3 regions of the Fictibacillus sp. NPDC058756 genome follow, and region 2 is predicted to be linked to each of the others. Evidence: riboswitches for the same ligand, from Rfam matches in the RefSeq annotation. Region 2 holds a riboswitch; each other region holds the start of a gene.
What was found. Region 2 has a riboswitch for lysine ahead of lysA (diaminopimelate decarboxylase). Riboswitches for the same ligand answer to the same signal wherever they lie in the genome.
Positions count from the first base shown of each region.

Region 1: it holds a riboswitch for lysine, as region 2 does, so the genes downstream of both, ACFW35_RS08885 (amino acid permease) here and lysA (diaminopimelate decarboxylase) in region 2, are expected to answer to the same signal.
Region 3: it holds a riboswitch for lysine, as region 2 does, so the genes downstream of both, ACFW35_RS06070 (aspartate kinase) here and lysA (diaminopimelate decarboxylase) in region 2, are expected to answer to the same signal.

Region 1 is NZ_JBHYPU010000001.1:1,757,978-1,769,082, forward strand. Features, by position in the region: gene ACFW35_RS08870 (glycosyltransferase family protein) at 1-974, shown strand, start outside; gene ACFW35_RS08875 (tetratricopeptide repeat-containing glycosyltransferase family 2 protein) at 1,008-2,084, opposite strand; gene ACFW35_RS08880 (hypothetical protein) at 2,137-2,604, opposite strand; purine riboswitch at 2,857-2,959, opposite strand; gene ACFW35_RS08885 (amino acid permease) at 2,990-4,405, opposite strand; lysine riboswitch at 4,489-4,672, opposite strand; gene ACFW35_RS08890 (GDSL-type esterase/lipase family protein) at 4,778-5,494, opposite strand; gene ACFW35_RS08895 (class D sortase) at 5,787-6,425, opposite strand; gene ACFW35_RS08900 (processed acidic surface protein) at 6,429-7,601, opposite strand; gene ACFW35_RS08905 (DsbA family protein) at 7,838-8,548, shown strand; gene ACFW35_RS08910 (disulfide oxidoreductase) at 8,551-8,958, shown strand; gene ACFW35_RS08915 (YebC/PmpR family DNA-binding transcriptional regulator) at 9,037-9,756, opposite strand; gene ACFW35_RS08920 (response regulator) at 9,887-10,576, opposite strand; gene ACFW35_RS08925 (ATP-binding protein) at 10,592-11,105, opposite strand, start outside.
Region 2 is NZ_JBHYPU010000001.1:1,588,369-1,599,473, forward strand. Features, by position in the region: gene spoIIAB (anti-sigma F factor) at 1-152, shown strand, start outside; gene sigF (RNA polymerase sporulation sigma factor SigF) at 165-923, shown strand; gene ACFW35_RS07985 (stage V sporulation protein AA) at 1,047-1,667, shown strand; gene ACFW35_RS07990 (stage V sporulation protein AB) at 1,657-2,079, shown strand; gene spoVAC (stage V sporulation protein AC) at 2,098-2,553, shown strand; gene spoVAD (stage V sporulation protein AD) at 2,565-3,581, shown strand; gene spoVAE (stage V sporulation protein AE) at 3,583-3,933, shown strand; gene ACFW35_RS08010 (stage V sporulation protein AE) at 3,934-4,530, shown strand; gene ACFW35_RS08015 (spore germination protein) at 4,496-5,968, shown strand; lysine riboswitch at 6,034-6,210, shown strand; gene lysA (diaminopimelate decarboxylase) at 6,287-7,627, shown strand; gene ACFW35_RS08025 (peptidylprolyl isomerase) at 7,695-8,129, shown strand; gene ACFW35_RS08030 (DUF309 domain-containing protein) at 8,238-8,750, opposite strand; gene ACFW35_RS08035 (segregation/condensation protein A) at 8,887-9,630, shown strand; gene scpB (SMC-Scp complex subunit ScpB) at 9,637-10,230, shown strand; gene ACFW35_RS08045 (hypothetical protein) at 10,244-10,603, shown strand.
Region 3 is NZ_JBHYPU010000001.1:1,216,494-1,227,598, reverse strand. Features, by position in the region: gene ptsG (glucose-specific PTS transporter subunit IIBC) at 1-431, opposite strand, end outside; gene glcT (glucose PTS transporter transcription antiterminator GlcT) at 640-1,485, opposite strand; gene ACFW35_RS06100 (helix-turn-helix domain-containing protein) at 1,676-1,900, opposite strand; gene ACFW35_RS06095 (acyl-CoA thioesterase) at 2,056-2,523, opposite strand; gene sdhB (succinate dehydrogenase iron-sulfur subunit) at 2,684-3,439, opposite strand; gene sdhA (succinate dehydrogenase flavoprotein subunit) at 3,442-5,202, opposite strand; gene ACFW35_RS06080 (succinate dehydrogenase cytochrome b558 subunit) at 5,218-5,826, opposite strand; gene ACFW35_RS06075 (YslB family protein) at 6,132-6,578, shown strand; gene ACFW35_RS06070 (aspartate kinase) at 6,620-7,858, opposite strand; lysine riboswitch at 7,973-8,161, opposite strand; gene uvrC (excinuclease ABC subunit UvrC) at 8,227-9,978, opposite strand; gene ACFW35_RS06060 (glycosyltransferase family 2 protein) at 10,342-11,082, opposite strand; gene ACFW35_RS06055 (alkaline phosphatase family protein) at 11,086-11,105, opposite strand, start outside.

The sequences.
Region 1 (11,105 bases), 170 kb from region 2:
GATCAGCTCATATACCGTTAGTGTATTGGTCAACGGAGGACCCGCTTCACACAAAAAATTTCACTTTACCTTTAATATGTACGATGCAGCCGGATTTTGTTTTTACGGTCACTCCAACTTTGTGTAAAACGTATGAGAAATTAGGGATAAAAGCGTCACACCTGGATTTTGGTTACCATCCAATTGTTCATTACCATACTGAACCGTACAGCAAATACAGTGCAAATATCGCAGTGGTTGCAAATGCTTACCCTGATTTTTTAGAACAAAATCCTGATGTTTTTCGTTCTGAGTCATTTGAAAACTTAATATTGCCGTTATTAAAAAAGAATATTCGAGTTGATTTTTGGGGAAATCATTGGGAAAGGCTAGGAGATCAATTAGGTGTTCCTATTCCTTCTGATTGGATTCATGGATATCTGAATTATAAAAAAGCTCGTAAAGTATATAGTTCATCCAAAATTGTGATTGGACTGCAAAATTGTACAGACCAATTATCCCAGAGAACATATGAAGTGCTAGGTTCAGGAGGCTGTCTGCTGACTTCGGACACAGAAGCCGTACGAGAAAAGTTTGTACCTGGCAGGGATTTAATTGTATCTTCCTCACCTGAAGAAACAATTGAAAAAATAAAATATTATTTAAAAAACACTAAACAAAGAGAAATTATCAAAAAAAATGGAATGGATGCTATAAAACCACACTCCTATTATTATAGAGCGAAAGAAATGATTAAAGTGTTAGTGAAAAGAGGTATCATTAGCTCTGAAATAGCCGCCGGGGACAAAGGAAAGCTGATTAATTACAAAAAAGAACTTGAGAAGAATTACAACCTTCACTATGTGAATTTAGGAGATACTCTAGGACAGATTTCTGTGCGTTATGAAATTCCTTTGAAAAAAATAATGAAGATCAACAAGTTTACATCAGATAAAATTTATGCCGGACAAATTATCAAAATTAGTAAAAAGTAAAAACAGACTGTTTATACGGTCTGTTTTATTACGTTAAGTTCTTATTTCTTTTTTGATCAACTTTTGATTATTAATTAATCCTGGATCATATGGTAAATAATCTAAAGCAATTGTATTATGTTTATAAGCTTTTTTAAAATCGCCTTTTTTGTAATAACAAATAGAGAGTTTTAGATGTGGGAGCCAAGTCCATGAAGGAACATGATAAAATCCCATACAATTTTTATCCCAAGTAAGCATAGATGCATATTCGTACCAATAGATTGCTTCATTCACCTGATTTTTTTCTAAGAATAGATTTCCCAGTCTGCAGCAAAAGTCTGCACGAGGACAATCATACTCAAAAGATTTATAGAGAATTTCTCTCTCTTTTTCTTGGTCATCTAAAAAATGATAACAATCAGCCAGTCTTCCACAAGAGGCAATTTTATCTTCTTTCCATGCTTCTTTGTGATTTAAAAATAAGGTATAGTATGTGATTGCTTTATGAAGTTCATTATGACGCATGAGTTCATTTGCGTAATAAAAGAGATCTCTCGGTGAAAATGCTGCTCCTTTATCTAACTGTTTCTCATAAATCCGTAAATTACGTTTGGAGTTGTCAGTTTTGTTTTTTAAATGATGAATACTTATATCACTGTGGAATATTGGACCGCTTACTTCTAAATATTCATGAACAGCACCATTCCATTTAAATTGACAACTGGATTTAACTAATCTATTTCTCTTAATTATGAATGAAGGATTACCAAACTTGTCTCTATTCACAAGGTACTTCATTGTAACCGAATTAACTGCTGGATTTAAATGATCTTTCAGTTGTTTAAGTAACTTCCTGTTTGGTTTATTTATAACATCATCAGCATCCAGCCACATTATATATTGTTTTGTAGCTAATTTAAAAGAATAATTGCGGGCAGAACTAAAGTTATCCACCCATTTAAAATCATAAATTTTATCTGTATATTGCCTTGCTATATTCTTAGTCTGATCAACAGAACCTGTATCAACTATTATTATTTCATCCACTAAATCGTGAATTGAATCTAGGCATATAGCAATGGTATTCTCTTCATCTTTTACAATCATACACAAACTAATGGTAATCAAGGATTATAGTCCTTTCAATGGGATATATAATCAATTCTTGTAAGAGCAGTTTTTAAACTAGAATTATTGGAGGAATAATATAACCTTTTGGTGAGCTCAGTTTATTAGGGTTATTCTTTAAAAGGAATATAGGATTTATATGACTTTCTTCAAATAAGTTTTCTGCTGAAAACCTTCTAGTAATATCAGAAGATTCTTCTCCTTCATCCAGCATAAAATCTCCAGAAGGCACATAAGAGTCCAATTGATAATCACCAGTTGGTACATATATGCCATATAGTTCATAGTCCCCGGTAGGTACATATCCGGCAGTTGGAATATAATCCCCTGTAGGCACATATAAGCCGTAATGCTCATAATCTCCGGTAGGCATATACCCGCCAGTTGGAATATAATCTCCCGTAGGCACATAAAAACCTCCAGTTAGCTCGTTCACGGCAGAAGGAACATAATCACATGCTGGATCAAAAAATCTTTTGTTTGCTGCTTTCTTCTCTCTTTTATTTTTCTTGCTAACCACTTTTCCACTTCCTAAATTAATAGCTTGTTTTACTTTATTAACATATGTATTCAATGTGAAAAATGTGTCGTACTATATCTCGTCTGTATAGAGTCATCTTTTAACAATAAAAAACGTTCCTGGTCACCTCGTTATTTATTTTGAGTAACAAAAAACCGGAGAATCGCTTCTCTCAAAATGAGTGAAACAATCCTCCGGTATAATAAACGGAACAGAAATAATCCAATACACCCTTATATGAAAAGGATGTTTGGTAATATTTGCGTCACTCGTAGTCAAACCCATTTATGGGGGTTTGGTAGAAACTTGCAGGCCATATCCCTGCGATTATACGAGCTTATTAAGTTAATTCACTTTATAAGTTAAAGTTTAAAAAAAGAAAACATCAATCAGAGGTTTTACTTTTCTTAACAGTATACTTGTTAAATAGAGGGTATACAAGAAATCCTATAAGGAAAAGACCTATTCCCAAAGTAAATGTTTTCGCGTCTGCTGTTCCAGAAATGATAACCCAGCTGGAATAAATCAATGCAAATAAAGCAATTGCTCCATCTTTTACTCGAGATCCCTTGATTTGATCATACGTCTCGCCCTTATAAACGAGTTTTAAGAAGTATAGTGCTGATACTAAATAAGGAATCAAATAAGCTAATGTTGCAGAAGTTGTTAAGAACAAGTAAGCTTCACCAATAGTGCCTGAAATTGTAGAAAAGATAAAAATCTGAGACATTATATTCGTTACAGATAAAGCTTTGACAGGGCTTCCGTTCTTATTTACCTTTCCAAAGTAAGCTGGGAATACACCAGATTTTGCAGCTTGATAGGGAACTTCTGAACTTAGCAGTATCCACCCAATGGTAGATCCAAAAAGTGAGATAACCGCTAGAAGACCCATTAGTGATGCTCCAGTATCACCGATCAGAACAGATAAGACATCTACAAATGGCTTATCAGAAGTCATAAGAACTTCTCTTGGAAGTACATTCATTGTTAATATCGTAGTAATCATATAAATACTTAAGGCTATTAATAAACCGATTATCGTAGCTTTTTTTACGTCTCTTTGGGAAGTTGCTCTGCCAGATAAAACAACAGCAGATTCAATTCCGACAAAAGCCCAAAGCGTTGCAATAGCTGCCATATTGATTTGACTGCCTAGTCCATGTGAAACTCCAGATTCATCAACCACAGGGAAATATGCGTCAGCAAATATAGAAGATTCAACGGCGAATAATGCAGCAACAATAAATAACATAAAACCGATTACTTTAGAAGCAGTAGCAACAAAGTTAAGCTTTCCTGCACCATTGATGCTTGTAACTAAAATAAAGTGTGTAAACCAAAGTAATACCGTACAAACTATAAATGTAATCATCTTTCCAAGTTCAATGTTTTGATTAAGTACGGTACCTACAACCTTTGAGCTTTGCATCATAGGGAAAAAGGTTGATAAATATCCTGCAAAACTGGTGATGATTGCAACGTTGCTTATCCAGTTCGCAACCCAGTATCCCCACACCATACTGAATCCAGCTACGTTTCCTTTTTTCGGATTTGAGAACATTGCTTTTGCATAACTTTGAGGACCTGCTGTTAATTCTGGTTTTCTAATAGACAATGAACCGAATACTAAGGCAATCATTAGTACCCCAAAGCCTGTAACTGCCCATGCTGCTGTAACTCCTAATGGACTGGCTGTTTGAGCTAACGTATTCGGGAGCATGAAAATTCCCGACCCTACCATATTTCCAACGACAAATGCTGTCAAAAGCCAAACGCTCCAATTGCTGTTTTTCATGATGAAATAAACCTCCTAAGAATTTAGCCAATAAAAAAAACACGTATGGAACAGCCCATACGTGTCATAACCAGCTTCCCCAAATAATCCCTGATAGCTCAACGCAGGAAATAACTCCTGCGACAGTTCTGCACCTATTAAATGCAGCCCCAATGCGCCATTGAAGTGGACAATGGAACATTTCGGCACTAATTCCTTTCAAACTGTCTTCAATGGCACCACTTGCCTCTGATAGTTTTACTAATAATTAATGCGACCTCTACCTCACTGAGATTAATGTGAGGACTTTATATTTAATTTAACCACGAATAGTAGATTAACAAATTTCTGCAACTACGTCAAATGGAATTTTTTGGATCATTGTTTGGTGCTGGTTTACCTGTAATCAGAATTTTGTTTTACAGAATCAAATACTCTTTTTCCAATAAGCGCATAGCCTTTTTCATTCGGGTGGAGATTATCTGCGAAATAGTCTTTCTTATTTTTATTAATAAAGAGGTCATCAGTCCTTATAAAAGCAACATTTTTATGATCTTTCGTAACTTGTATAGTTGATCGGTTCCAATTTAATATAGCTTCATTTACTGTTGACATATCTGCATATTTTACTTTTGGATTATATATGCCTAAAATATAAATGGTTTTGGATGATTCCTTTTCTTGCACCTTCTTAATAATTTGGTTTAAATTATCTTTATAAATTTCTTGATTGGTTTGAAGTTCTTTCTTATCAAACTTAGTAAATCGATCAGTACTTTTTATAAAATCATTTGTACCTATATTAATAAAAATAAAGTCTGAGTCCTTTGCCGTCTCAGCGATTTCTTTATTCTTTAATCTTTTAAGCAAGTCGGTGCTTGTATCGTTCGGAACACCATAATCGTTTACTACTAGCCTTTTATCAGTTTCTTCCTCATACCTCTCTTGTACATCCCCTATATAGCCGTTATCCTCAGTATCACCTAACCCATAGGCTAAGGAGTCACCAAGAGCAGTTGCTTCCATTTCGTCTTTACTAAAAGATTTAACTAACAATGCACTTGCTAATAAAACTACTAAACAAATTACAATAATTACGGAGCTTTTTTTCATTGCTCAACCACCGGCTTTCATGTTGATATTCTAAGTATGTAACAGACGGGTATACTTTTAGACCATTCATACATTATTTTGTAAACATACCTTTTTTATTGGGATGTTAAACAACAATTTGAAGAATTGCATAAAGAAAACTTGGCTGATACCAAGCCTTTTGCGTCAGCCTTAGTTGCGCTTATACTATCGACCTAAACTTGTTGCCACGTCGAAAATCACCGTCCTAACAAGTTTATACTTTCTGATAATGCAAAAAAACAGCTGAATGTACTTCAGCTGTTTAAACTTTTTACTTATTCAATTGCTCTGAGATTAAATTAGCGACCAATATATACCGCTCAGGTGAATCTCCAATATAATCAAACGGATAACATGTTGAAACTGTTAAAGTTGCTCGTGGTTTAGGAACGATTACGGTACGGTCGTTTTTGTCGACGATTCTTACGTTCTTCACTTTGTACGTAAATTTTCCCGCTTCCGTTTCGACTACTAATATGTCACCTTTTCCAACTTCACCAAGTTTTCGAAACACTGTATCCCTGTGACCAGATAATACAGAATTGTCGTTTTCACCAGGCAAAACGCTTTTTGAAAAGTGTCCTACCCCTTTTTCTAGTTCTTCTTCGTCGGTTCCGTGAACAATAGGAAGTGATGCTCCTAACTTAGGTATGATCAGTTCTCCTATATTTTCACCCTTTTTTGGACGTACTGGATACAACACATCATTTGTTTCCTGTCTCATTTCTTTTTGAGCAGGATTCGATTGATAATCATCAGCTGATTCCTGATCTGTTTTAAAAATCATATAGCCTTTCACGAACTTAAAAGCATTCGTAGTGCTGAACCATAGTCCAAACAAGATAAATGCAACAGAGAATGTAAGAAGAATGAACCGAAGTTTGCTTCTTTTCAGTTCTGTATCTTTCATTGATTAGAATCCTTTAACACGAAAACGTCTGAAGAAAAGAATACCAGCGGCAGCAATTGTTAATCCAGCAAGGGTGTTCCCAACATGATTTGTAGCAGTTTTCGGCAGTTCTCCGCCCTTTATCGTTTTAACGGGTGGTTTAGCCGCCATTGGAGCTTCAGTAACAATTTTCTCAGCTTCCTGGATGTCTTTTCCTGTATCCTGGATAAGTTCAGAGCCAAACATATCAGCTGTTAATACTAGATCAAGAAGTAGTTCACCGTTCGTGTTATAGATTTCCATAACTAGGTCATTACCGTTTGTTGAATCCATTGTCATTAATGTATCTATAGATACTTGCTGCTTTTCACCTTCTACAACAAGATAATATTTTGTCTCAATCTGCAAAAGCTGCTTCATTTCTGTAAAAATGGCGAGCACCTCCGCAATCTGTTCAGCTGAGAGTTCATCCGCTGTTTCAAACTCTTCAAAAGCCATCATTCTTTCCCCAAGAAGCATCATGCTGTCAAGGAAAGCTGGGTCTTCCCAGTTTAATGTTTCAAGATGTACAAAAAGCTTTTCCATCTCTTCATCAGTCAGATCAATTTCGGTAAACAAATCTGCAAATTCATCTTCCAAATATTCATCGCCATTGATGTAAAAATCAACAGCCCACTGAAGATCTTCAATGTATTCATAGCTTTCAAGAGAGTCATCATTTTCTTTTAATAGTTCTTCAAGTGCTTCTACTGATTCAAGATTGTACTCTTCAAGAAGCTGCTGAAGATTTTCATCGTCAATTGGTGTTCCTTCCCATCCGTTTAAATAAAAATCTACAGATGTTTCAAGATCTTCATTGAATAAAAAGTAAGGACTGTCTAGAACATCTTGTCCTTCTTCAATGTCACCCCATTCAACGAGTAAATCATTTAGCTCTTCCCGGCTTAAATCAAAATCCTTTAAAACGGATTGTACTCCGTCTTCAGTTAGAGGCATTCCTAGCTCATCAACGGATTCAAAATCTTCTAAGTACCATTCTTTGCTTTCAATGAAATCGATAAAGTCTTGTTTTTCCCATCCGATCTCTTTTAAGTACGCTTCAAACTCTTTATCATTTTGCTCAATAGCAAAAGCAGATACCGGTAAAATTCCAAAGCTCAAACTAAGTGCTAAAAGCAGTGTTACTAAGTGTTTCATCCCTGTTCCCCCAAAGGTGTAATAGTATAATTTCTAGAAAATTATACTGCCTAATTTTCTCTTTGGATACAGGTTTTATTTACCAATATTTTTATGTGATAGAATAAAGTTCCTTTCCGATACTTCAGGGGCAAAACCTATATATATTTACGTATTAATTGTATAAATGTGCTATATTGTTTACGATAAAAGTAACTTCTTTTAATTTAGTGAAACTACATACTTTGAGGTGAACAATGGGTAAACAAAAAAAGAAAAATACAAATGTTAAAGTATCAAAGAAGAGTAATTCTCATGTCTGGCTTTTTATAATTATAGGAATTGTTACAGTCGGGCTAGCTGTTTTTATTTTAACAGGCAGCTTCAACAAAAATACTGAGGAATCCGCTATCACCTATGAAAACCAGCCTTACTTAGGAGAAGAAAATGCACCAGTTAATATCATAGAGTTTGGAGACTACAAATGTCCGATTTGCAAAAACTTCAATGAATCCTTCTTCCCTTTAATTGATAAAGAACTTATACAGTCTGGGAAAGTTAAATTCTTTTTCTTAAACTATCCCTTTATTAATGTTGATTCAGAAAGATCAGCCCTTTTTGGTGAAACGGTTTATAAAGAGTTAGGAAACGAGACTTTTTGGAAGTTTCATAAACTGCTTTATGAAAAGCAGCCTGATGATCAAAGTCTTGAGCGGAAAGACGTATTCACAGAGAAGTTCTTAAATGATACTTTGAGTGAAGTTACGGCAGATGAGAATGTAAAAAAGGTCAGTGGAAATTTCGAAAATGATGCGAGTGAAAATGCATTGGAAACCGATGAGGCTCTTGTAAATGACCTTGGAGTAACAGGTACACCTACCCTTTTCGTAAATGGTAAAAAATTCGAAGGAAATTCATTTGGGGATCTTCAGAAAATGGTTGAAGAAGCGGCGAAGGAGAGTAAGTAAAGGTGACGAATAAACCCTTGTTGATCGCCTGGCTGGCATCAGTAATTGCAACTCTCGGAAGTTTATATTTCAGTGAAGTACTCCAATTTGTACCATGCACGTTTTGCTGGTATCAGCGTATTCTTATGTACCCGATGGTTATTCTGTTAGGAATCGCTTTTTATCATCAAGATCTTAGAATAACCCGGTACATCTTGCCATTATCAATCCTTGGGGTGTTCGTTTCTGGCTATCATTATGCACTGCAAAAAATACCTGCACTAAAAGCTTTTGAAACGTGTTCTTCAGGGGTGCCTTGTTCGGGACAATATATTAACTGGCTTGGCTTTATTACAATCCCGCTGTTAGCATTAATAGGTTTTGTTATCATCACTATTTGTATGATAATGATAAAACAGCAACCAAAATAACGGTTGCTGTTTTTTTATGGCTTTTTTCTAATAGATTGTTGCTTATGATTCTTTTATTTGAAGACACTTCGTTGCTTATTATTCTCCTAAATCAACGTTGTGATAGACTTGCTGAACATCTTCAAGATCCTCCAAAGCGTCAATCAGCTTCTCAAACTGTACTTGTGCGTCTTCAGGAAGTGTAAGATCGTTCTGTGCAAGCATTGTAAGCTCTGCAACTGAAAATTCAGTTATGCCAGCATTCTTAAATACCTCCTGGACAGCATGAAATTGATCAGGTTCTGCATAAACGATAACAGCTTCATCTTCTTCAATGACATCACGTACATCTAAATCAGCTTCCATTAATAATTCAAGTACCTCATCAGCTGTTTTGCCTTCAAGCCCAATTACAGCTGTTGCATCAAACATATAAGCCACGGCACCGGAAACTCCCATGTTTCCGCCGTTTTTATTGAATGCTGAACGTACTTCTGCTACCGTGCGATTAACATTATTAGTGAGTGTATCCACAATCACCATTGAACCATTTGGACCGAAGCCTTCATAACGGAGCTCATCATAGTTTTCATCTGAGCCGCCTTTTGCTTTTTCAATAGCACGGTCAATAATTGTTTTAGGAACACTGTATGTTTTTGCTCGTTCAAGGACGACTTTTAATGACTGATTCGATTCAGGATCAGGCTCACCTTGTCTTGCTGCAACGTAAATTTCACGGCCAAATTTAGCATAAATTCTACTCGTATTTGCGTCTTTTGATGCTTTTTTCTCTTTAATGTTATTCCACTTACGACCCATTCTGTTCACTCTCTTTCAACTTTAAATCTATAACAGTTATTATACATGAAATGCACAAGTTGTTACGAGTTTTATAACATAATGAAAGCAATCCCTCTAATGAGAGATTGCAAATGTATATATCACTTGATTATTTTCTATATTTATAGATTCTTTCTGGCCTGCCTATGCCACCATAGGAAATGTCGGCAGATACCTTTTGTTCTGAGACTAAGTATTCTAAATATCTTCTAGCAGTTGTACGGCTTGCTCCAATCAGCTGACCGAGGTCCTCTGCTGTGTAGCCAATTTTATTACACGTAAGTATAGATATGACCTTATCTAATGTAATTCGGTCAATCCCTTTAGGTAAGTAAGAAGTCTCACTCTCGGCCTTTTCTCTTTTAAAGATAGAATCTATTATACTTTGGTTTAGTTCATTTGAAGCCGCTATTTGCTGAATGGATAATTTATACCCTTGAAAATTTAATAAGGTTTCTTTGAATCTCTGAAAAATAACAGGTTTTACAATATAGTCAAAGATACCATCTTCTAGTGCATTTTTTAATGTTTCAGCCTCTGTAGCTGCAGTTACCATTATTACTTCGATTCCGCGAAATTCGCTTCGAATCCAGCGTAATAAATCTAATCCATTCATATCTGGAAAATAGATGTCTAAAATAACGAGATCAGGTTTAAGTATTGATAGTTGTTCTTTAGCTTCTTCTTCATTAAGTGCAATGCCGCATACGGAAAAACCATCCATCTTTTCTACAAATCTGCGGTTAATCTCAGCGATTCGGATGTCGTCTTCTACAATAAATACTTCCAATGAACGCATGATATTTGTTAACCTCTATTCTTTCGGGATAATAACTGTAAAAAGAGTCGTGTTCACTTTTGTTCTTTCATAAAAAAGCTCACCATTTAATTGTTCTACAGATTGATTAACCAAATATAAACCATAACCTCGGTCTGACCCTTTTGTCGAAATTCCCTTTTGGTATAACTTATTAGCGATAGAAGGCGGAATTCCTTCTCCATCATCTTCAACCTCAATTAATAATTGATTTCCCATATCCGAAAGGCATATCTTAACTTCACTTTCATTTTCTCTGTTTTTAACAGCAGCATCCATTGCATTATCCACCAAATTCCCAATAATCGTAACAAGCAATTGTCTATCTAATGTTTCAGGAATATCTTTAAACGTACTAGATGGATCAATTGAAAAAGGAACTTTAAGTTCGATTGAACGATTAAACTTTCCAATCAGCAAACCTCCTATGTAAGGATCAGAAATTCGTTTCATGATGAACTTAGCAAAGCTCTGATGTACATCTGATTCCTTTGATATTACATCGAGAGCT
Region 2 (11,105 bases):
ATACTTCTAAACCAGAGCTGGAACGCTCAGGAATGGGCTTTACAATTATGGAGAATTTTATGGACGAAGTTGAAGTCATCTCAGAACCGTCGTACGGAACTACGATTCACTTGACAAAATACTTAACCAAAAATAAAGCTATGTGTAATTAAGGGAGTATGCCTATGGATGTCGAAGTGAAAGGCAGCAAAAGCGAACCGTTTCTTAAGGATGAAGAGATAAAATTATTGATTAAACAAAGTCAGGAAGGAGATCAGCACGCACGCGATACGATTGTTGAAAAAAACATGCGGCTTGTCTGGTCAGTGGTTCAGCGCTTTTTAAACAGAGGTTATGAGGCAGATGACCTTTTCCAAATCGGCAGTATTGGTTTGTTAAAATCAGTGGATAAATTTGATCTGTCATACGATGTAAGATTCTCGACCTACGCTGTTCCGATGATCATCGGCGAGATCCAGCGTTTTATACGTGACGACGGAACAGTAAAAGTAAGCCGCTCTCTAAAAGAGACTGGCAACAAGGTTCGGAAGGCTAAAGACGAGTTATCTAAATCACTTGGACGGACACCGACGATTAATGAAGTCGCTCAATATCTAGAGGTAGCGGTGGAAGATGTTATTATGGCACAGGACGCTGTAAGAGCACCTCAATCGATACATGAGACTGTTTATGAAAATGATGGTGATCCAATAACTCTTTTAGACCAAATTTCAGATCATGCAGAGAGTAAATGGTTTGATAAAATTGCCTTAAAGGATATTATGGACAAGCTGGATGAGCGGGAGCGTTTAATCGTGTATTTACGCTATTTTAAAGACCAGACCCAATCAGAAGTAGCTGAACGGCTTGCTATCTCGCAAGTTCAAGTATCTAGGCTCGAAAAGAAAATATTGCTATTTATGAAAAACCAGATGGAGACTTAATAAGTCTTGTCTGGTTTTTTATTTTTAGTGGTAGTTTTTGGATGTTTTCTATTGCTAAGCATGATTAGAAAAGCCAAATCGCATACTAAACACAAATGCGCTGAAGAAAAGAGGCGAAGTAAGTTGGATAAAGTAATATACCTTCGTATGCGGCAACGCGTTCAAGTCCTTCAGCATCAGAAAGTAACAATTGGCGATGTCGCGCAAATCGTCGCATCAGATGAAAACGAAAGGAAGATTAAAGAATATATAATCCATGAAGTAACTCCAGAAGACAAGCATTTAATCGTTATCGATGTAATGAGGGTGATAGGTACGATTCAAAAAAATAATCCAGACATCGATGTTCAGACGATCGGACCTGCCCAGTCCATCTTGGAAATCCAGATGAAACAAAAGACATTAGCTCCTGTATATTTTGTACTCGTGTGGCTTCTCCTCTTTACGGGTTCGGCTCTTGCTATCATGAATTTTCATGAAGATGTCAGCATGCAGCTTGTTCACCAGAAAATTTATTACATGATTACAGGGCATTATAAAGAGCAGCCGCTGCTGCTGCAGGTTCCTTATTCATTTGGCCTGGGGCTCGGAATGATTCTATTTTTTAATCATTTGTTTCGAAAAAGGCTTAATGAAGAACCAAGTCCGCTCGAAGTAGAAATGTTCAATTACCAGCAAGACCTCGATCAATATGTAATCGTCCATGAAAATAAAGAAACAGAGAAGAAAATCAATGACAATTAAAGTTTTGCTTATGGCGTTTATTGGATTTGGCGGAGGAATAACTGTAGGTTCAGGCCTCGTTGCATTGATAACGGTTCTGGGGATTGTACCAAGACTGATGCAGCTTTCAAAAACATACCGCTTTATAAGAAGTTACGAGATAAGCATAATTCTTGGTGCCGTTTTAGGCGGATGGCTGAACTTGAGAAATGCTTCCTTCTCATTTTCGCCGCTTATTCTTGCACCGGTTGGATTGTTTGCTGGTATTTTTGTAGGAATGCTTGCCGCTGCATTAACAGAAGTATTAAATGTTTTGCCGATTTTAGCGAAACGAGTGGGCTTTGGGGAAAAAATCATCATTATATTAATGGCTATTGTTTTTGGAAAAATTACGGGGTCCTTGTTTCATTGGATCTATTATATCAACCATTAAGAAGTGGAGTGAAACAACATGGCAACAAAAGAGGAACAACAAGCTTATGCTGAAAAAATTAAACCGATACAACCTAAACCACCATATGTAATCAATTGTTTAAAAGCATTTTTTGTTGGCGGCTTAATCTGTGTGATCGGTCAAGGGATACAAAATTTTTATATGACGTTCTTTAACTTTTCACAAGAAACTGCAGGTAATCCAACTGTAGCAACGCTCATTTTAATCGCTGCTCTTCTGACGGGTCTTGGTGTATATGATAAGATCGGTCAGTTTGCTGGAGCTGGATCTATAGTGCCAGTAACCGGTTTTGCCAACGCTGTAACGAGTGCTGCTCTGGAACATAAAAGCGAAGGGCTAGTATTGGGAGTCGCAACAAATCTGTTTAAACTGGCCGGAGCCGTTATTGTTTTTGGAGCGGTTGCCGCTTACGTTTTTGGAATGATCAGATATATATTTCAGCATGTGATGTGAGGAGTGAGCTTATGAATTTATTAGGCAGACAAACATGGAAATTCGCAAACAGCATCTATTTGAACGCTACTGGTACTGCCGTAGGTCCTATGGAAAGTGAAGGTCCTCTCGGCAGCTATTTTGATAAAACTTATAACAATCTTCATTGCGGACAAAAAAATTGGGAGCTGGCTGAAAGGCAGCTGATGGAAGATGCAATTGATTTCTGTTTAAAGAAGTCAAAGCTTAACCCTGAAGACATTAATTTTTTGCTTGCAGGAGATCTTTTAAATCAGATAGTATCCTCGAATTACACAGCCAGAGGAAATGGTATTCCTTTTTTAGGGGTATTTGGAGCTTGTTCAACTTCGATGGAATCTCTTGCATTGGGAGCCGCCTTGGTAGATGGCGGTTATGCAAACCGGGTTATTGCTGCGGTCAGTTCACATAATGCAACTGCTGAGAGGCAGTTTAGATATCCAACTGAATATGGTGGGCAAAAACCAGATACAGCTACATTTACCGTAACTGGAGCAGGTGCAGCGCTCGTAAGCAAAGAGGTATCAGACATAAAGATTACATCAGCTACTGTCGGAAAAGTTGTAGATATGGGTATTAAAGACCCTTTTGATATGGGCTCAGCTATGGCTCCTGCAGCCGCTGATACGATTGCAGCACATTTTAAAGAAATGAATGTCTCACCTGATGAGTACGATCTTATCGCTACGGGAGATTTGTCAGGTGTCGGAGCTCCAATAGTAAAAATGCTTCTTAAAGAACAAGGATATGACATTTCTGATAATCACCGTGACTGCGGCTTAATGGTCTACCGTTCAGATCAGCAAGTGTTTGCCGGGGGAAGCGGTTGTGCATGTTCGGCAGTCGTAACTTATGGCTTTATCCTGGATGAAATACGAAAAGGGAACTTAAAGAAGGTGATGATGGTCGCTACAGGTGCACTGTTAAATCCTGTGATGGTCCAGCAAAAAGAAACAATTCCAACTGTCGCTCATGCAGTAGTTTTAGAGCGGGCGGAAGGAGGTATGTAAGATGGAATTTCTATGGGCCTTTATTGTAGGGGGAGCAATCTGTGTAGTGGGTCAATTAATGATGGACATTTTAAAATTGACACCTGCCCATGTTACAACATCATTTGTTGTAATTGGAGCTTTACTGGATGCTTTCGGAATTTATGACAACCTCATTAAATTTGCAGGAGCAGGAGCTACTGTTCCAATTACCAGCTTCGGACACTCATTGCTGCACGGAGCAATGGCAGCAGCTGATGAACATGGATTTATCGGTATAGCAATGGGGATTTTCGAGTTAACTTCTGCAGGGATATCATCTGCTATTCTTTTTGGGTTTTTAGTTGCAGTTTTCTTCGAACCAAAGGGGTGATTGAGGGTGAAAAAACGGGTTATTTTCATAACAGATGGAGATTTTTATGCGCTTCGGGTTGTTGAACATGCTGCCAAAATAATTGGCGGACGCTGTATTTCACAGTCTTGGGGAAATCCGACCAAAAAAAGCGGTGAAGAACTTGTTAAAATGATCCGTAAAACCCCTCATGACCCTGTGCTTGTAATGTTTGATGATTGTGGCTTTAAAGGTGAAGGTCCTGGTGAACAGGCTATGAGAATTATTCATCAGCAAGAGGATTTTGATGTTATCGGTGCGGTAGCAGTCGCATCTAAAACACATTTTGCAGAATGGACAAAGGTTCATTGTTCCATGGATAGATATGGTGAACTCACTGAGTTTGGGATTGATAAAAGCGGAGTGCCTGATTTGGAAACTGGAAGAATCAATGGGGATACGGTCTATATATTAGACGAACTGAATCTTCCTTTTGTAATCGGAGTAGGTGATATTGGAAAGATGGCTGGGTTCGATTCAGTTGAAAAAGGAGCCCCAATAACCTTAAAAGCAATCAATCTCATTCTAGAAAGGAGCGAATCTCATGGCAAACACAAAGAACAAAACACCGATCAGTAAAAATATAGAAGAGAATGAAAAGTTCTTAAAAGACCGCCTTGGCATCGGTATAAGTTTTGATGTAGGTGTCCGAAAAATATTTGTACTCAAAAAAGAGCTACAGCTATATTATTGTACCGGTCTTTGTGACAGTGAATTTATCATTATGCTGTATCGCGAGCTTATGGACATGGACCATGGCCACAGATCTCCAGGGAAAGTAAAAGATCTTGTACATAATCACCTTGCTCATCAGCAGGTTGAGCTTACAAAATCACTAGATGAAGCGGTAGACCGTATGCTTTCAGGATTGATCGTCATTTTTCTTGATGGTGAGGAAGAAGCGTTTATAGTAGACGTGAGAAGCTATCCGGGAAGGTCACCAGAAGAACCGGATATTGAAAAAGTTGTAAGGGGAGCTCGTGACGGCTATACAGAAAACATCATTATTAATACAGCTCTTACGAGAAGAAGAATACGGGATGAAAGACTTAGACATGAAATTCTGCAAGTAGGCGAACGATCAAAGACGGATATCTGCATTTCATATATCCAGGATGTTGCTGACCCTGGTCTGGTAGATCTTATCAGAAAAGAACTAAGTAAAATTGAAATAGATGGGATTCCCATGGCGGATAAGACCATTGAAGAGTTTATCGTAAAGCAAGGCTGGAACCCGTTTCCACTCGTACGGTATACAGAAAGACCAGATGTTGCCGCGCAGCATTTAATGGAAGGGCATGTATTAATCATCACGGATACTACACCAAGTGTAATGATCACACCGACTACACTTTTTCATCACGTCCAGCACGCAGAAGAATATCGGCAAACACCATTTATCGGTGCCTTCTTAAGATGGATTCGTTTTAGCGGGATAATCATGTCCGTTTTTTTGGTGCCGATGTGGCTTTTATTTTCAATGCAACAACAGCTGCTGCCTGACTTTATAGACTTTATTGGACCTAATAAAACAACGAATATTCCATTGTTCCTGCAAATTTTGTTTGCTGAAATTGGGATTGATATTTTAAGGCTGGCCGCCATTCATACTCCAAGCTCACTTTCAACGGCAATGGGGCTGATTGCTGCAATTCTGATCGGTCAAATTGCGATAGATGTTGGTTTGTTTGTTCCTGAGGTTATGTTGTACGTGGCCATAGCAGCAATTGGTGGATTCTCGACCCCAAGTTATGAACTTAGTGTAGCGAATAAAGTAGTCAGACTTGTTCTTATAGTATTAGTTGTACTGTTTAAGGTCCCAGGCTACATGATTGGAGTAACGTTGTTTATTCTTTACTTAAGCACCATAAAAAATTTAAACACGCCATATCTCTGGCCGTTCATACCATTTAATCCAAAAGCGTTTTTGCAGATTCTTGTACGGGTTGCCGTGCCGCTGTCAAAAGTGCGTCCTAGCATCGTACATCCGCAGAATAGAAAAAAGCAGCCAAACTAATGTATCTGTCCCTTGTGGATTAACAAAAATTGTGTTAAATTCATAACTAATTCAATATATGCCTCATTTGAGGTAGAGGCGCAAAACGAATAAGTAGCATATGGAGTTCATGGAAGACGATGAAATATGTCGAAAGGTCAATTTGCCGAAGTGTAAAAGGAGATCCATTTCTTTTTATGCTGGGCCGCTGCTGAACAAGCAGCGGACTGTCACTACAACAGTAGTGGAGAGCTATTCCGACATGAGGGCACGGTCATGACAGCCTGCCTTAATTGCGGCTGTCTTTTTATTATTGTCGGGATTGAATTCTTCATCATCATGGAGAGGAGATTAATTGTGAATTTACATGGCACAGCTAAAATCGGAGAAAATAATCATCTTTGGATAGGCGGAGCAGATACGGTGAAACTTGCTAAAAAGTATGGCACACCGCTTTATATATATGATGTTGCTTTAATAAGAACTAGAGCGAGAGGATTTAAGAAAGCATTTGAAGAAAAGGGTGTTGGATATCAGGTAGCATACGCCAGCAAAGCATTTTCATCGATCGCGATCATTCAGCTTATGGATCAAGAAGGGTTAAGTTTGGATGTTGTTTCCGGCGGGGAACTTTATACAGCACTCCAAGCAGAATTTCCTGCAGAACGTATCCATTTTCATGGAAACAACAAGAGTGTTGAGGAATTAGAGTTCGCACTTACAGCAGGAGTAGGGTGTATTGTAGTAGACAATTTTTATGAAATAAATCTGTTAAAGATGCTTTGCAGAAAACTGAATAAGAAAGTGAAGATCTTATTGCGTCTTACACCTGGTATTGAAGCACATACCCATGATTACATCATAACCGGTCAGGAAGATTCTAAATTTGGTTTTGACTTAGGAAGCGGGCAAGCAGATAAGGCGTTGCAAGTAGTCCTTGAGTCTGAGTTTTTCGAGGTGCTCGGCATACATTGTCACATAGGTTCTCAAATCTTTGAAACTGAAGGTTTTACTTTAGCAATTGATAAGCTGTTTAGCCACTTTAAGATTTGGGAAGAGAGCTATCAATATTTTCCTCGCGTCGTGAATCTAGGCGGAGGCTTTGGTATTCAATATACTTCTGATGACACACCTCTTGAGCCAGAACAGTATGTAATGGCAATGATTGATGAAGTCAATCGTAAAATGGCTCAATTCGAAGAAAAACCAATGCCTGAATTATGGATTGAACCCGGGAGATCACTCGTTGGAGATGCTGGGACAACGATCTATTCGATCGGTTCTCAAAAAGAGATTGAAGGTGTAAGACATTATGTGTCTGTTGATGGCGGTATGACAGATAATATTCGTCCAGCTCTTTATCAAGCAAAATATGACGCATATACAGCAAACAAGATGAACGATAAGCCTGCCCAAACAGTATCAATTGCAGGAAAGTGCTGTGAGAGCGGAGATATGCTCATTTGGGATTTGGAGCTGCCTGAAGTGACGGATCAAGATTATCTTGCTGTATCTTGTACAGGAGCGTATGGATACAGTATGGCAAACAATTATAACCGAATACAGCGTCCAGCAGTTGTTTTTGTAGAAAATGGTGAAAAACAGCTTGTTGTTAAGCGAGAAACGTACGAAGACTTAGTCAGACAGGATGTGCCCCTAAAATCAAAGGTTTTTGTGTAAATTAGTTTACGGGGATGTCATTTCACCGTACAATGGTATGTGAATGAAACATAAGGAGGCCAATTTAATGAAAAAAGGTTCAATCGAATTCGAAAATGGCGAAAAAATATTATTTGATCTATATCAAGAAGAAGCACCTGGAACTGTAGAAAACTTTGAAAAGCTTGCAAACGAAGGATTTTATAATGGAGTAACATTCCACCGTGTAATTCCTGGTTTCGTAGCACAAGGCGGAGATCCGACTGGAACTGGTGCAGGCGGTCCTGGTTACTCAATTCCTTGTGAAACAGAAGGTAATCCTCACAAACATGTAGCAGGATCTCTATCAATGGCTCACGCTGGCCGTGATACTGGTGGAAGCCAGTTCTTTATTGTACACGAGCCTCAGCCGCATCTGAATGGCGTACACACAGTTTTCGGACAAGTTACTGAAGGAATGGACACTGTTTTGCGCATTAAGCAAGGCGATGTAATGAAAGAAGTTAAAGTTTGGGAAGAGTAATATTGAGCGGCCCCGGGTATCCGGGGCTTTTTTTATTGTAGTTTGATAAGCTGAACGCATAAAAATCCCCTGTCATGGATTCGGTTGACAGGGGATTTAGATTTTTTATTAAAGAATTCTGTTCTTTTGCAATTTCTGCTTTTCTCTTTCCTCGATAACAGGTGTTCGGTCTCTTAATCTATGTTTATGAATAATAGTCTCGTCTCGAACAAGTTTTGATTTCCATGCCTTCCCGGTTTTTTCGGCTTCTAATATGCATGTTTTTTTCAATGACGGTGTTAATGGGAGTAAAAAAGGCTTAAATTCTTTTTGCTGAACAATCTCATTTTTCCTATTCTCCAGCAATTCAAAGAGAGTGTCAGGTTCCAGACCAAGTGAATGAAGTGCAGCTTTTTCGCTTTGAAGTTTTTGAATTCCGCTTGTTATCATTCTTTTTGCACCGTTCATATTAAGGCGTCTCTGGTGGTAGAGAGCTACAGCGATCTGGATGAGCCCCGGCCAAAGGTTTCCTTTCATTCCTTCGTTCTTCCAATGCTCCTCGAGTACTTCATGGCACTCAAAATAGTCTTGTTCAGTATGAAAAAAGATTAGATAATCAATCCAAGCTTTCGGATAATTCAACTTGTGCCCACACCCCTTTACTTTTTCGCATTTAGTTTACCATAGGCCTATGACTAATAAAAATACAGCTTTTGTATGTTGAAAATATGATATAATTTTATAATACAAAAAACGTTGATAAAACTGGGGAAATGTTATGAAATATAGTGTGAAGCTTGATGGATTTGAAGGTCCGCTTGATTTGCTGCTTCATTTAATTCAAACATACGAAGTAGATATTTATGATATACCTGTAGCAATAATTACAGAGCAATACTTGCAATATATACATACGATGAAAGAGCTTAAACTGGATGTTGCCAGTGAATATTTAGTCATGGCTGCAACTTTGCTTGCGATAAAAAGCAAGATGCTTTTGCCGAAGCACGAGGATGATTTTCTTGATCATCAGTTGGAATTAGACGTGGAAGAAGATCCGAGAGACGAACTTGTGAGAAGGTTAATTGAATACCGGAAATATAAGTTTGCAGCAGATGAATTAAAAGAAAGAGAAGCTGCAAGAAGCTTAGTTTATACTAGAGAACCGCTCGATTTAAGTCAGTTCGAAAAAGAGGAAACAGCTCAGCAGGTAACAAATGTAACGCTCTATGATATGCTGCAGGCAATGCAGAAGGTCTTTCAGGAAAAAGTGACTCGGTCACCAAGACAAACAACGATAGAACGCCAGGAAATGCCGATTGAAACCAGAATGGACCAGATTAAACAATCACTCCTATCTGTTGGAGGCAAAAGACGTTTTACCGATCTTTTTGATAAAAGCTCAAAAGAGCATGTGGTAGTTACGTTTCTGGCCATTTTGGAATTAATGAAAGTAAAAAGTATTAACTGTGAGCAGCAAGACCATTTTAGTGAAATTTATATTACCATGATAGAGGAGTAAAAGGATTTGGAACGAAATGAAATAAAAGCGGTTATTGAAGGTTTGCTCTTTGTCAGCGGAGATGAAGGCATCGACCGAAAACAAATTGCACAAGTTCTTGAAAAAGACAGCAAGGAAATAGATGAGATTATTAATGAGCTGAAAGAAAGCTACCTTTCACCTGACAGAGGTATGACCATCGTTGAATACGCAGGATCACTTCAGTTCGTAACGAAACCAGATCATGCAGTTTTTTACGAGCGTCTTGTTGAAACCCCTGGTCACTCTACTCTTTCACAAGCGGCTCTCGAAACTTTAGCAATCATTGCCTATAGACAGCCCATTACGAGATCTGAGATCGAAGAAGTCAGAGGAGTGAAGACAGAAAAGCCTCTTCAAACTTTGTCTGCAAAAGGGCTTGTAAAAGAGGTCGGAAGGGCAGAAGGAACTGGGAGAGCTATTTTGTACGGCACTACCAAAGCATTTTTAGATCATTTCGGCCTTCAGACGATTAAAGAACTGCCTCCGCTCCCGGAGAACATTCAAGAGGAGAGCGTGGAACAGGAAGCAGACCTATTCTTTTCAAAGTTTCAGGAATCTATATCTTTTGAAGATAACTAAGGGGGAAGCTGTTTTGCTGATTCATCATATTGATGGTATTGAATTAGAAAAAGAAAAACCGAATACATCAGAGGATTTCTTTAACCGTTCAGAAGCAGCCTACGAAATAAATGGTGAAAAACATACCTTTCATCTTCTCTATGTGCGTTACTTTGAAGAAAAACTTGAAGATGAATTAAGTCAGCATGATTTCTGGAAGCAGCATCTTCAAAAATATAAACTCCGTGAAATAGCAGCATTAGCAGCACTCAGCAAAAATGATTCATATTTGAAAAGAAAACGAGTTTATATTAACGAATATGAAGACTTTAAGAGTCTATTTATGAATCCTGATGAAAAAACATTAACCAATCTTCTACAACCATTTGAATAATTATTTTAAACAGCCAAGTCTTTGGCTGTTTTTTTATTTGGCTTATTTCTAAAGGCTGTTTTCGCTTTTAGAAATAAAAAAAGAAAACATCAAAATGGAGAAAATGGCCTTTCTTAAAGAAGCCTTATTATTCAGGGTTGCTTTTGTTAGTAGATGATTTCCTCTTCAGGATGCTCGCTTTCCACAGGGCGTGCGTTGAGCCTCCTGCCGCTTTGCGCCATTAGGAGTCTCCACCTGACCACTCGTCCCGAAGGAGTCTCACCTTGCGCTTCAATCATTTGCATAGGAAGAAAAAAAGAAAACATCAAAAAGCAGAAAAGAGCCTTTTTAAAAGAAGCCTTCGTATATAAGGTTGCTTTTGATAGTAGATGATTTCCGCTCCAGGATGCTTGCTTTCCACGGGGCGTGCGGTAAGCCCTCCTGCGGCTTATGCCTTTAGCAGATTCTATTGTTTCAAGGGATTGGTGCACCAAAAAGTATGTAAGAAATTCTACATTGAATA
Region 3 (11,105 bases), 370 kb from region 2:
AGGATACCGACAATAATACCTCCGAATACCCCAGTCTGAAGAGTGGGGATTCCAAGAACACTGGCAAATGACGGATCTTTTCCGATCATATCAGGTGTAACACCCTCAATGACACTCATCGTTACATTCATAATTAAGTAACCGATAATAGCAGCAAGACCTGCTACACCTTCACCGCCTGCAAGACCAACGGCAACACCTACTGCAAATAATAATGACAAGTTCGCAAATACGATGTCCCCGGATTTCTCCATTACATCTGCAACAAGCTGAAACCATGCTGCATCTAATGCTGGTAGTCGTTCAATCAATGCAGGGTTTTTAAATGCATTACCAAAAGCAAGCAACAGACCAGCTGCTGGCAAGATCGCTACTGGCAACATTAAAGCTTTACCTACACGCTGAAGTACACCAAAAAACTTTTTCCACATAGGAAGTCCTCCTTTTTTATTATGATAACCCTTCCATTTACTTCCGCTAAAAACAAAAAAGGCATAATAAAGAACATGAGCAAATTTACCTAATCAGATATAATATATCCTAATTAAGCATTCGCTACACTTTGTTCTTTACTTATGCCTGATCGAATCAGTAACACGTAAAAACGCTGTATATATTTAATTACTCATTACATTTTGTCTAATTGTCATATCGCGAAAGCCTTTGCAAATGCATGGTTAAGTACACTGCCTCTGCATGCGGCACGGGCTTGTTCAAGGAATTCTGCATAACCTTGATCAACTTCCAAGCCAAATTGTAGCACACCGGATATTCTTCTTTCAACACTTTTGCTAACTTTTCTTGTTCTTCCATTATATCTCCCATTGAGATTCGCTCAATAGCATGTCTCAAGTGTCTAACTAAACGGAGATAATTTATGCTCTTCGTATCAATTTCAAGAGCCAGTGAATGCTGAATCATCTGCATGAGTGTATTAATAAGCTCAGAATGTTTTTTTATATCTTTAACACTTTTATTTGTAATCGCACTATGGATATGGAGGGTAACAAAGCCTATTTCACCTTCAGGAAGGTGGATTTTAAGGGATTTGTTAATGACCTCAATCACTTCTTCTGCTACCGTATATTCTTTAGGATATAACGTCTGCGTCTCAGTCAGAAATGGATTTTTTATATCCATTCCTTGCTGCAGGCGTTTAATGGCAAAAGCGATGTGATCTGTTAAAGCGACATGTATATGCTCGTTCAAAACATTCTCAAAACGTGTTCTTATATGAAGAATAACATCATTTATCAACTCAACCGTTTCTTCATCTATATAAGTAAGGAGTGTCTTATATTGCTCTTGTTCGTTTTCATTTCTTAAAACAAACAATTTGTCAATTTGGTCAGAGAAGACTGTATCGCCTTGTTTTTTTGCAAATCCAATTCCTTTTCCAATCACAATCTGTTCTTTTCCAGAGGAATCTGTCACGATCACGACATTGTTATTTAGTACCTTTTTAACTTGCAGGCTATTATTCATGATTTTCACCTTTTTCATTATCTGGCCAGAAACCATAGACATCTTAGTCATCATATCTGAAAAAGAGATGAAAAATCAATTGCAACTTTTACCTGTATAGCAACATTGCTTACAACATTCTTGCCTATTAAGTCTTAGTTGAACTTAAACGCAAACTGAAAACGGCTTTCACGTGAAAGCCGCTTCCTGACTAAATCTCGAGTTCTCCAAGCCTCAATAACTCTACAACGGCTTGAGAGCGTCCTTTAACCCCAAGCTTTTGCATGGTATTCGAAATATGGTTTCGAACTGTTTTCTCACTAATAAATAATTGTTCCGCAATTTCTTTTGTGGTTTTGTCTTGGACTAATAGTTCGAAAACTTCTCTCTCTCTTTTTGTAAGTAGAGGCTTCGGTCGGTAGTGTTTATCTTTCAATGAATTCACCCCTCCTTGCTAGGGTTTAGGAACCGCCAACGAATATTGGAAGTATTTAGTCAACATATACTATGTCATAACACATGTGTAAGTGACTTGGTTAAGTTAAAAAGTCCCCATAATATTCCATAATAAATTAAAAAAAAGCCCATTTTTTATATATGGGCTTTCTGTGAAAAGTTATCCAATTGTTTTTTTAATGTTTCAGACCACTTTAAAGGTCGTCCGCTCTTTCTGGAAATCTGAACAATTGCTCCTCTTCCAGTGAAAACCGGTTTATTTTCCTCATTCATGCCCAAGTAATGCAGGTCAATAGATGATGATCCTGCTTCATTAATTTTTACATATATCTTTAATTTCTCATCATACATTATTTGAGCAAGGTAATCGCATTGCAGATCTGCGACAACAGGAATTTCCACTGAATCAGGCGCTCCCCACGATCTCATCAAACCTAGTTCTTTAAACAGCGCGATTCTTGCTTCTTCCATATAAATGAAGACGTTCGTGTTATTTACATGTCCAAAACCATCAATTTCGCCAAAGCGAACATTCAATTCATGAAAAAAATGAAATCCTTTTTTCCACTCTTCCATATTTGAAATATAATCTTGTCTCGCCATTACCTTACCACCTTTATCGAAATCTTTGGAAAGACTATCCTTCGAGTCAGTTCTAGGTGTGCTTACACGATCTGTTTTGAATGGTTGCTGCATCAAATAAGCTATTCTTTTTGATAGCGAAAAAAGCTTCTCCCTATCGAGAGAAGCCTTGATCTATAATTTATCTGTCACTTCCAAAGAAGTTCTTAAACGCTTGGAAAGTAGTATCACGGTTAAGAGCTGCAATAGAAGTTGTTAGAGGAATTCCTTTCGGACAAGACTGTACACAGTTTTGAGAGTTACCGCACTCTGCAAGTCCTCCATCATCCATAATCGCATTCAGTCGCTCTTCTTTATTCATTTCACCAGTTGGATGTGCATTAAACAGACGAACTTGTGAAAGCGGAGCTGGTCCAATAAAGTCTGAATTGCTGTTAACATTCGGACAAGCCTCTAAACAAACACCGCAAGTCATACACTTTGAAAGTTCATATGCCCATTGACGTTTTGTTTCAGGCATTCTCGGTCCTGGACCAAGATCGTACGTACCATCGATCGGAATCCATGCTTTAACACGCTTAAGAGCATCAAACATTCTGCTTCTATCGATCGCGAGGTCACGAACAACTGGAAAAGTCTTCATTGGTTCAAGTCTGATCGGCTGTTCTAGCTGATCAACAAGAGCCGTACAAGATTGACGAGGCTTACCGTTGATAACCATTGAACACGCACCACAAACTTCTTCAAGACATCCCATCTCCCATGTTACGGGAGTCGTAGCTTCACCTTTTGCATTTACAGGATTTCTACGAATTTCCATAAGAGCAGATATAACGTTCATATTTGGACGATGCGGAATCTCAAACTCTTCTAAATATGGGGCAGTCTCTGGGTTGTCCTGTCTTGAGATGATGAATTTCACCATTTTTGTGCTCATGTTTAAACCCCTGCCTTTTTCTTAGAATAGTCACGTTTACGCGGCTGGATAAGCGAAACATCTACATCTTCGTACTCAAAGTCAGGTCCGTTTGTTGCAGGATTAAATTTCGCTTTTGTTGTCTTTAACCATTGTTCATCATTACGTTCAGGGAAATCAGGTTTGTAATGCGCACCACGGCTCTCATCACGGTTTAATGCTCCAAGAGTAATAACACGTGCAAGCTGAAGCATGTGCCATAGCTGGCGAGTGAACGATGCACCTTGATTGCTCCACTTAGAAGTATCATTAATATTGATGTTCTTATAGCGCTGCATTAATTCCTGAATCTTTTCATCGGTTTGTTTCAATTTATCATTGTATCTAACAACTGTTACATTATCAGTCATCCATTCTCCTAATTCTTTATGGATCACATATGCATTTTCAGTTCCATCCATAGAAAGGATGTTGTTATATACTTCTTGATCTTTCTTAACTTGGTTTTCGAATACAGAAGAAGAAACATCTTCAACTGTCTTTTCCAAACCACTAATGTATTTTACCGCAGACGGCCCAGCCATCATTCCGCCAAAAATAGCAGATAAAAGAGAGTTAGCTCCTAATCTGTTAGCACCGTGATATTGGTACTCACACTCACCTGCAGCGAAAAGACCTGGTATGTTCGTCATTTGATCATAATCTACCCACATGCCGCCCATTGAATAGTGAACCGCAGGGAAGATCTTCATTGGAACTTTACGAGGATCATCTCCCATGAACTTTTCATAAATCTCAATGATTCCACCAAGTTTAATATCAAGTTCTTTTGGATCCTTGTGTGAAAGATCCAGGTATACCATGTTCTCTCCATTAATACCAAGCTTTAAATCTACACAAACGTGGAAGATCTCACGTGTTGCGATATCACGCGGAACAAGGTTTCCATAAGCAGGATATTTCTCTTCAAGGAAATACCACGGCTTTCCATCTTTATACGTCCAAACACGGCCGCCTTCACCACGTGCAGATTCACTCATTAATCGAAGCTTATCGTCACCAGGGATAGCAGTTGGATGAATTTGAATAAATTCACCATTTGCATAATGTACGCCCTGCTGATAAAGAGCTGACGCTGCTCCACCTGTGTTGATTACGGAGTTCGTGGATTTACCGAAGATGATACCAGGTCCGCCTGTTGCCATGATAACAGCATCTGCTGCAAAGCTGACAATTTCCATAGTCTTTAAGTTTTGAGCAGTCACACCGCGGCATTGTCCTTCATCATCAATGATGGCAGACAGGAATTCCCATCCTTCGTACTTTGTAACAAGTCCTGCAACTTCATGACGGCGAACCTGCTCGTCAAGCGCATATAACAATTGCTGTCCTGTTGTCGCACCAGCGAACGCTGTACGGTGATGCTGAGTTCCACCGAAACGGCGGAAATCCAGCAAACCTTCTGGTGTTCTGTTGAACATAACACCCATTCGGTCCATTAAGTGGATAATTCCAGGAGCAGCATCACACATAGCTTTTACAGGCGGCTGGTTTGCTAAGAAATCACCGCCATAAACTGAATCATCAAAGTGTTCCCAAGGTGAATCCCCTTCACCTTTTGTATTTACAGCACCGTTTATACCGCCTTGAGCACAAACAGAATGCGAACGTTTTACTGGAACTACTGAAAAGAGGTCGACATTTACACCAGCTTCAGCTGCTTTAATTGTAGCCATTAACCCGGCGAGACCTCCGCCAACAACGATAATTTTTTGATTACTCAATTTGTCTCACCCCTTTTAAATGAATGCAAAAATAGTACGTACGCTAACGATAGCAAGTGCTACGAACACACCCATCGTTACGTAAGTTGAAATCTTCTGTGAACGAGGCGAAACAGTAAGGCCCCAGCTGACAAAGAACGACCATAGTCCGTTAGCAAAATGAAATACTGCAGATAATACTCCAATTAAGTAGAACGCGATCATAAAGGGAGAACTTAAAATATCAGTCATCATAGAGAAGTTTACTTCCGCCCCCAGCGCAGCCTGAACGCGAGTTTCCCATACATGCCATGCAATAAATATTAATGTGATAACTCCTGTTACACGCTGAACAAGGAACATCATATTGCGGAAATATCCATAACGACTAACATTATTCTTAGCCTGGAATGTTATATAAAGACCATAAACCGCATGAAATAAAATTGGTAAGTAAATTACAAAAGTTTCTAGGAAAATACGAAACGGCAGATTTTCCATAAAATGTGCTGCGGCGTTAAATGCATCAGCATCCCTAGTTGCAAAATGGTTTACAACCAAGTGCTGAACGAGAAAAAGCCCTATAGGAATAACTCCTAAAAGTGAATGAATCCTTCTGTTTACAAAATCCTTACTGCCAGACATTCTCTTGCCCCCTTCAAATTTAGCCTCTCTCTGGCTGCTAATCTTTTGTTCCTCTCCACATGTAAGCGTTTTAAGTTCCCTCTTTTTTAGAGGAAAAAGTGTTAAACAATTAGTTTAATCAACTAGCAACATGTCCATTTTACTCCCATCGTTTGACACCGTCAAGAAAACGCTAACAACTTAATTGGGATATTTTATTGATACATAAGCGTTTGTTCTTTATTACTTTTTCGACAAATACCGAGTTGCTATAGAGTTTGCTCCCTTAACCCGTTATAATGAAAATTAGAAAGAAGGGATGCAGAATGTTTAAACAAAAAACAAAGGACGAGACTACCCCTGTCGAAAAGCCTTCTGTTTCAGCTTTTGGGTACGAGATCCTTCGCAGCGATTTATTACCTGAACTTCTTGGTAAACAAGAAAGAAATATTCTATATTGGGCTGGCAGACACCTTGCCAGAAAATACCCTTTACATACAATGGAAGAAGTAAGTGCTTTTTTCAATGAAGCAGGCTGGGGTAATCTCGAAATGATTGAAGCATCAAAAACAGAAATGGTGTTCTCACTTCATTCGTTACTTATCGAACAGCGGATCGAGAATTTCCAGCACAACACTTTCAGTCTAGAAGCTGGTTTTCTAGCAGAACAAATTCAGCTGCAAAAAAAATGTACAACTGAAGCACTTGAGTCAATGAAACGCAATAAAGTTTCCATTACGGTTCAATGGGACAAAAAAGATACAATTGAATGAACAAAAGCCGGCTGATGCCGGCTTTCTTTAATTGTAAGAAATTATTGGTTTTGAACAGGAACACGTGCATCCAGTTCAAATGTGTCGTGAAGAGTTTCAATTGATTTAATCATATCTTCCTGTTTCACTACAGTTGAAACTTTAATTTCAGATGTACTAACCATTTTAATCATTACATATTGGTTGGATAGTGCTTTAAACATCATTGCCGCTACACCAGGGTTAGAGATCATTCCTGAACCAACGATGGATACTTTAGCAAGGTTGCCTTCATAACTGATAGATTCAAAGCCAAGTTTATCTTGATTTTCAGCAAGTACTTCTTGAGTTTCTGATAATATACTGGAGTCAATGGAAAAAGAAATATTGGTCTTTTCTTCGTTCATCACGTTTTGAATGATAATGTCTACATTTATTCCGTTGCTTGCCAAGATCGTGAACAAATCCGACAAAGCATTAATTTCGTTTGGCATGTTGGTTACTGTAATCTTTGTTATGTTACCTTCAAAAGCTAAACCTCTAACCATTAAGTTTTGTTCCATAGTTGCTTCCTCCTCTACTAGCGTTCCTCGTTCATCACTCATACTTGATCTGACTTCTAAAACAATCGAATAGTTTTTTGCAAATTCTACAGCTCTAGGGTGCAGGACACCAGCCCCAAGATTAGCCATTTCAAGCATCTCATCATAAGAAATAGACGGTATTTTTCTTGCTGTCTTAACTGCACGAGGGTCAGTCGTGTAAACACCGGTAACATCTGTATAAATGTCACAGCGATCAGCTTTCAGAGCGGCCGCCAGCGCTACAGCGGTTGTGTCTGATCCGCCTCTTCCAAGTGTTGCAATATCATTCGTCTCAGGAATCAAGCCTTGAAATCCTGCAACCACCACAATATTCCCGTCTTTTAACAAACCGTTGATCCGTTCAGAATCAATGTCTAGTATTCTAGCATTTGAATGATTATTCTCTGTTTGAATGCCTGCTTGCCAGCCTGTCAGGGAAAGGGCTTTATAACCTTCCTGATGCAAAGCCATCGTTAATAAGGCTATAGTGACTTGTTCACCTGTTGTGAGGAGCATATCCATTTCACGTTTAGAAGGATTTTTGCTGATTTCTCCAGCCAATCTGACAAGTTCATCTGTTGTTTTGCCCATTGCAGATACAACAACAACAACTTCATTGCCATTGTTGACTTCGTTAATAATTCTTTTTGCGGCATTTTGGATCCGTTCAACCGAACCGACACTTGTACCGCCAAATTTTTGTACGATTCTCCCCATCTTCTCCAAATCCTTTCCTGTTGTAATTTTCTATCTCTTTAAGAAACAAAAAAGCAACAATAAGGAAAAACCCTATTGTTGCTATATCCGCAGCAAGCCAAGTTTGTTTCCCCCTAGTGAGATAGTCCTCCACACAAGTCCTGGGGGGAATTGTGTGACAGCTCTGTATTTATTCAATACAGGTCCAGCATAAAAGGCTAGAAGTCCTTTTACACTTCGGCAAGAATCCCCTTTCTTCCACCCTCACAAGAGCTTCTTCTCTTCAGATGGGATACTATTGGTTCCTGCTCCTCTACCATCACTTCATTAGAAGCATGGCATATTTATAAAGTTGGTCTCATTTTAACAAAGTTACTAAATGACTGCAACTAGTCTTTTGATAAAAATGCTTTGTTTATTTCTTCCGCAACTGCTCTTGGAACTCCCGCTTCCTGAATCTCTTCTACAGTTGCGTCTTTCATTTTTTTCATTGACCCGAAATGACGGAGCAGCATCTTCTTTCTTTTTTCTCCTATCCCAGCAATCCCATCCAAAGTAGACTCGAACATACTTTTTGACCGGACTTTGCGATGAAAAGAAATGGCAAAACGGTGCACTTCATCCTGCACTCTTTGAAGCAAGTAAAATTCTTGGCTGTTTCTCGGAAGGTGAATCGTCTCAGGCGGATCACCGAGCCACAATTGAGATGTACGGTGCTTCTCGTCCTTTGACAGCCCTGCAACAGGGATGAAAAGATTAAGTTCGTTTTCAAGTACATCTTGAGCAGCTGAAATCTGGCCTTTTCCGCCATCAATCAGGATTAAGCTTGGCAATTCACCTTCTTCTCTCAGCAATCTGGAATATCTTCTGCGAACAACTTCCTTCATAGAAGCATAGTCATCAGGCCCCTCTACAGATTTAATCTTATATTTTCGATAATCCTTTTTATACGGCTTCCCGTCAACAAAGACAACCATAGCTGAAACGGGGTCTGTACCGTGAATGTTAGAGTTATCAAAAGCTTCAATCCTGTAAGGCGGAGCAATTCCCATTCTTTCGCCTAAGTTTTCAACTGCTTTTACTGTCCGTGCTTCATCCTGCTCGATTAATGCAAACTTTTCGTTAAGTGCAAGAGTTGCATTTTTCGTGGCCAATTCAACTAGTTCCTTCTTTTGCCCTTTTTGTGGCTGAAGAACTTTAACATTAAGAAGCTCTTGAATCATATTAGCATCCACCTGTTTGGGCAAAAGAATTTCTTTTGGAAGCAGATGATTTTTTTGAAGATAAAACTGGCCAATAAAAGTAAGCAGGTCTTCGTGTGCCTCTCCGTAAAAAGGAAATACAGAAATATCTCTAGCAATCACTTTCCCTTGCCGAATAAAAAACACCTGTACACACATCCAGCCTTTATCGAAATGATAACCGAATACATCTCTGTCGACTAAATCCGAAGTCATCATCTTTTGTTTTTCCATAACTGCTTCAATATGCTGGATCTGGTCACGCAGCTCTTTTGCGCGTTCAAAGTTTAAGGCTTCAGATGCTTCAAGCATTTTTTCTGACAGCTGTCTCTTCACATCCTGGTAACCGCCATTCAGAAACTTTATGATACCTTCTACCATTTGTTTGTTCTGTTCCTGTGAAATTTCATAAACACATGGACCAAGACATTGACCAATATGATAATAGAGGCATACTCTTTTCGGCATCGTATCACATTTTCTTAGCGGAAAAATACGATCCAGGAGTTTTTTCGTTTCTTGTGCAGCATATGCGTTCACAAAGGGGCCAAAATATTTTCCGCCGTCTTTTTTTATCTTCCTGATATATAAAAGACGAGGATGTTTTTCGGAAGTAACTTTTAAATATGGATAGCTTTTATCATCTTTTAACATGACGTTATAACGGGGATCATGTTTTTTGATTAAGTTCATCTCGAGAACTAGAGCTTCCATTTCTGTAGAAGTAACAATATATTCAAAGTCTCTGATCTCACTGACTAACCGCTGGGTTTTTCCGTCATGCGATCCAGAAAAATATGATTTTACTCTATTTTTTAATACTTTTGCTTTCCCTACATATATTACTTTTCCAAATTCATTCTTCATTAAATAGCAGCCAGGCTGATCTGGAAGCAGCATTAATTTTTGTTTAATTGAGGTCAATATCTATCCACCCCTCTGATGTACCTATTATTTAATCATAATATCATAGAAAATGACTTTTTTAATTCATTACCGCTCATCCCTTTTTTCTGATCTTGCTTTTGGCTCGATTTTTTCATTCACTTCATTGACAAGTTGATTGGAGTGGAAGATGCGAGACTCCTGCAGGATGAGTGGGACAGGTGAGACTCCTGATAGCGCAGAGCGCTAGGAGGCTCACCGCACACCCTGCGGAAAGCGAGCATCTGGAGCGGAAATCAACTACTTACAAATCATTAAAGTTTTCGAAAGAAGCCTTTAAAAAAGACCTGCATCAGTAGGCAGGTCTTGAAATGATAATCATTCATTTGTATCGTAAGAAGGATACTCTCTGATCTTTCTTACAGGTCTTCTCATTTCATTCCATATTCCAGGTATCACATTCCTTAAATATTTCTTGAAAGTGATAAATGAAGTACCTGTCGTTCTAACTTTGTAGGTAATAGGAACTTCAATCATCCGAAATCCCTTTCGAACGAGATTAAGCGTCAATACTTGTGCATAGTTGTAATCATGAATAATTTCAAAGTCTCTCATCGTTTCTCTGTTAAAAGCTCTCATACCAGATTGGCCGTCACGAATCCATCTTCTTAATAAGAGGCATTGCAGCAATGTGAAAAAGTAATTTCCTAGGCGGCGATGCAATTTCATTCCTGAAATCGTTCCTAAAAATCGGGATCCCATTGAATAATCTGCCAAGCCATCAAGCAGCGGCTGAATAAGTTCAGGGATTTCATCAGCTGGATATTCGTTATCAGCATCAATCATTACAGCTATATCTGCCCCATGTAAATAACACGATTCTAATCCCGTTCGAACAGCTGCTCCAAGACCTTTGTTTACGGTATGTAAAATATAATGATCTGCGCCTGCTTCAAGAGAAACTTCTTTTGTTCGATCCGAACACCCATCATCAATAACCATGACTTCAACATCAACAGTTGAATGAAAATCACGGGGGATTTTTCGTATTACTTCTCCGATCGAATCTTCTTCATTATAAGCAGGTAAAAAAACAATGACTTTCGTTACTTTTTTCATGTATTACATTTCCCTGCTTTCTT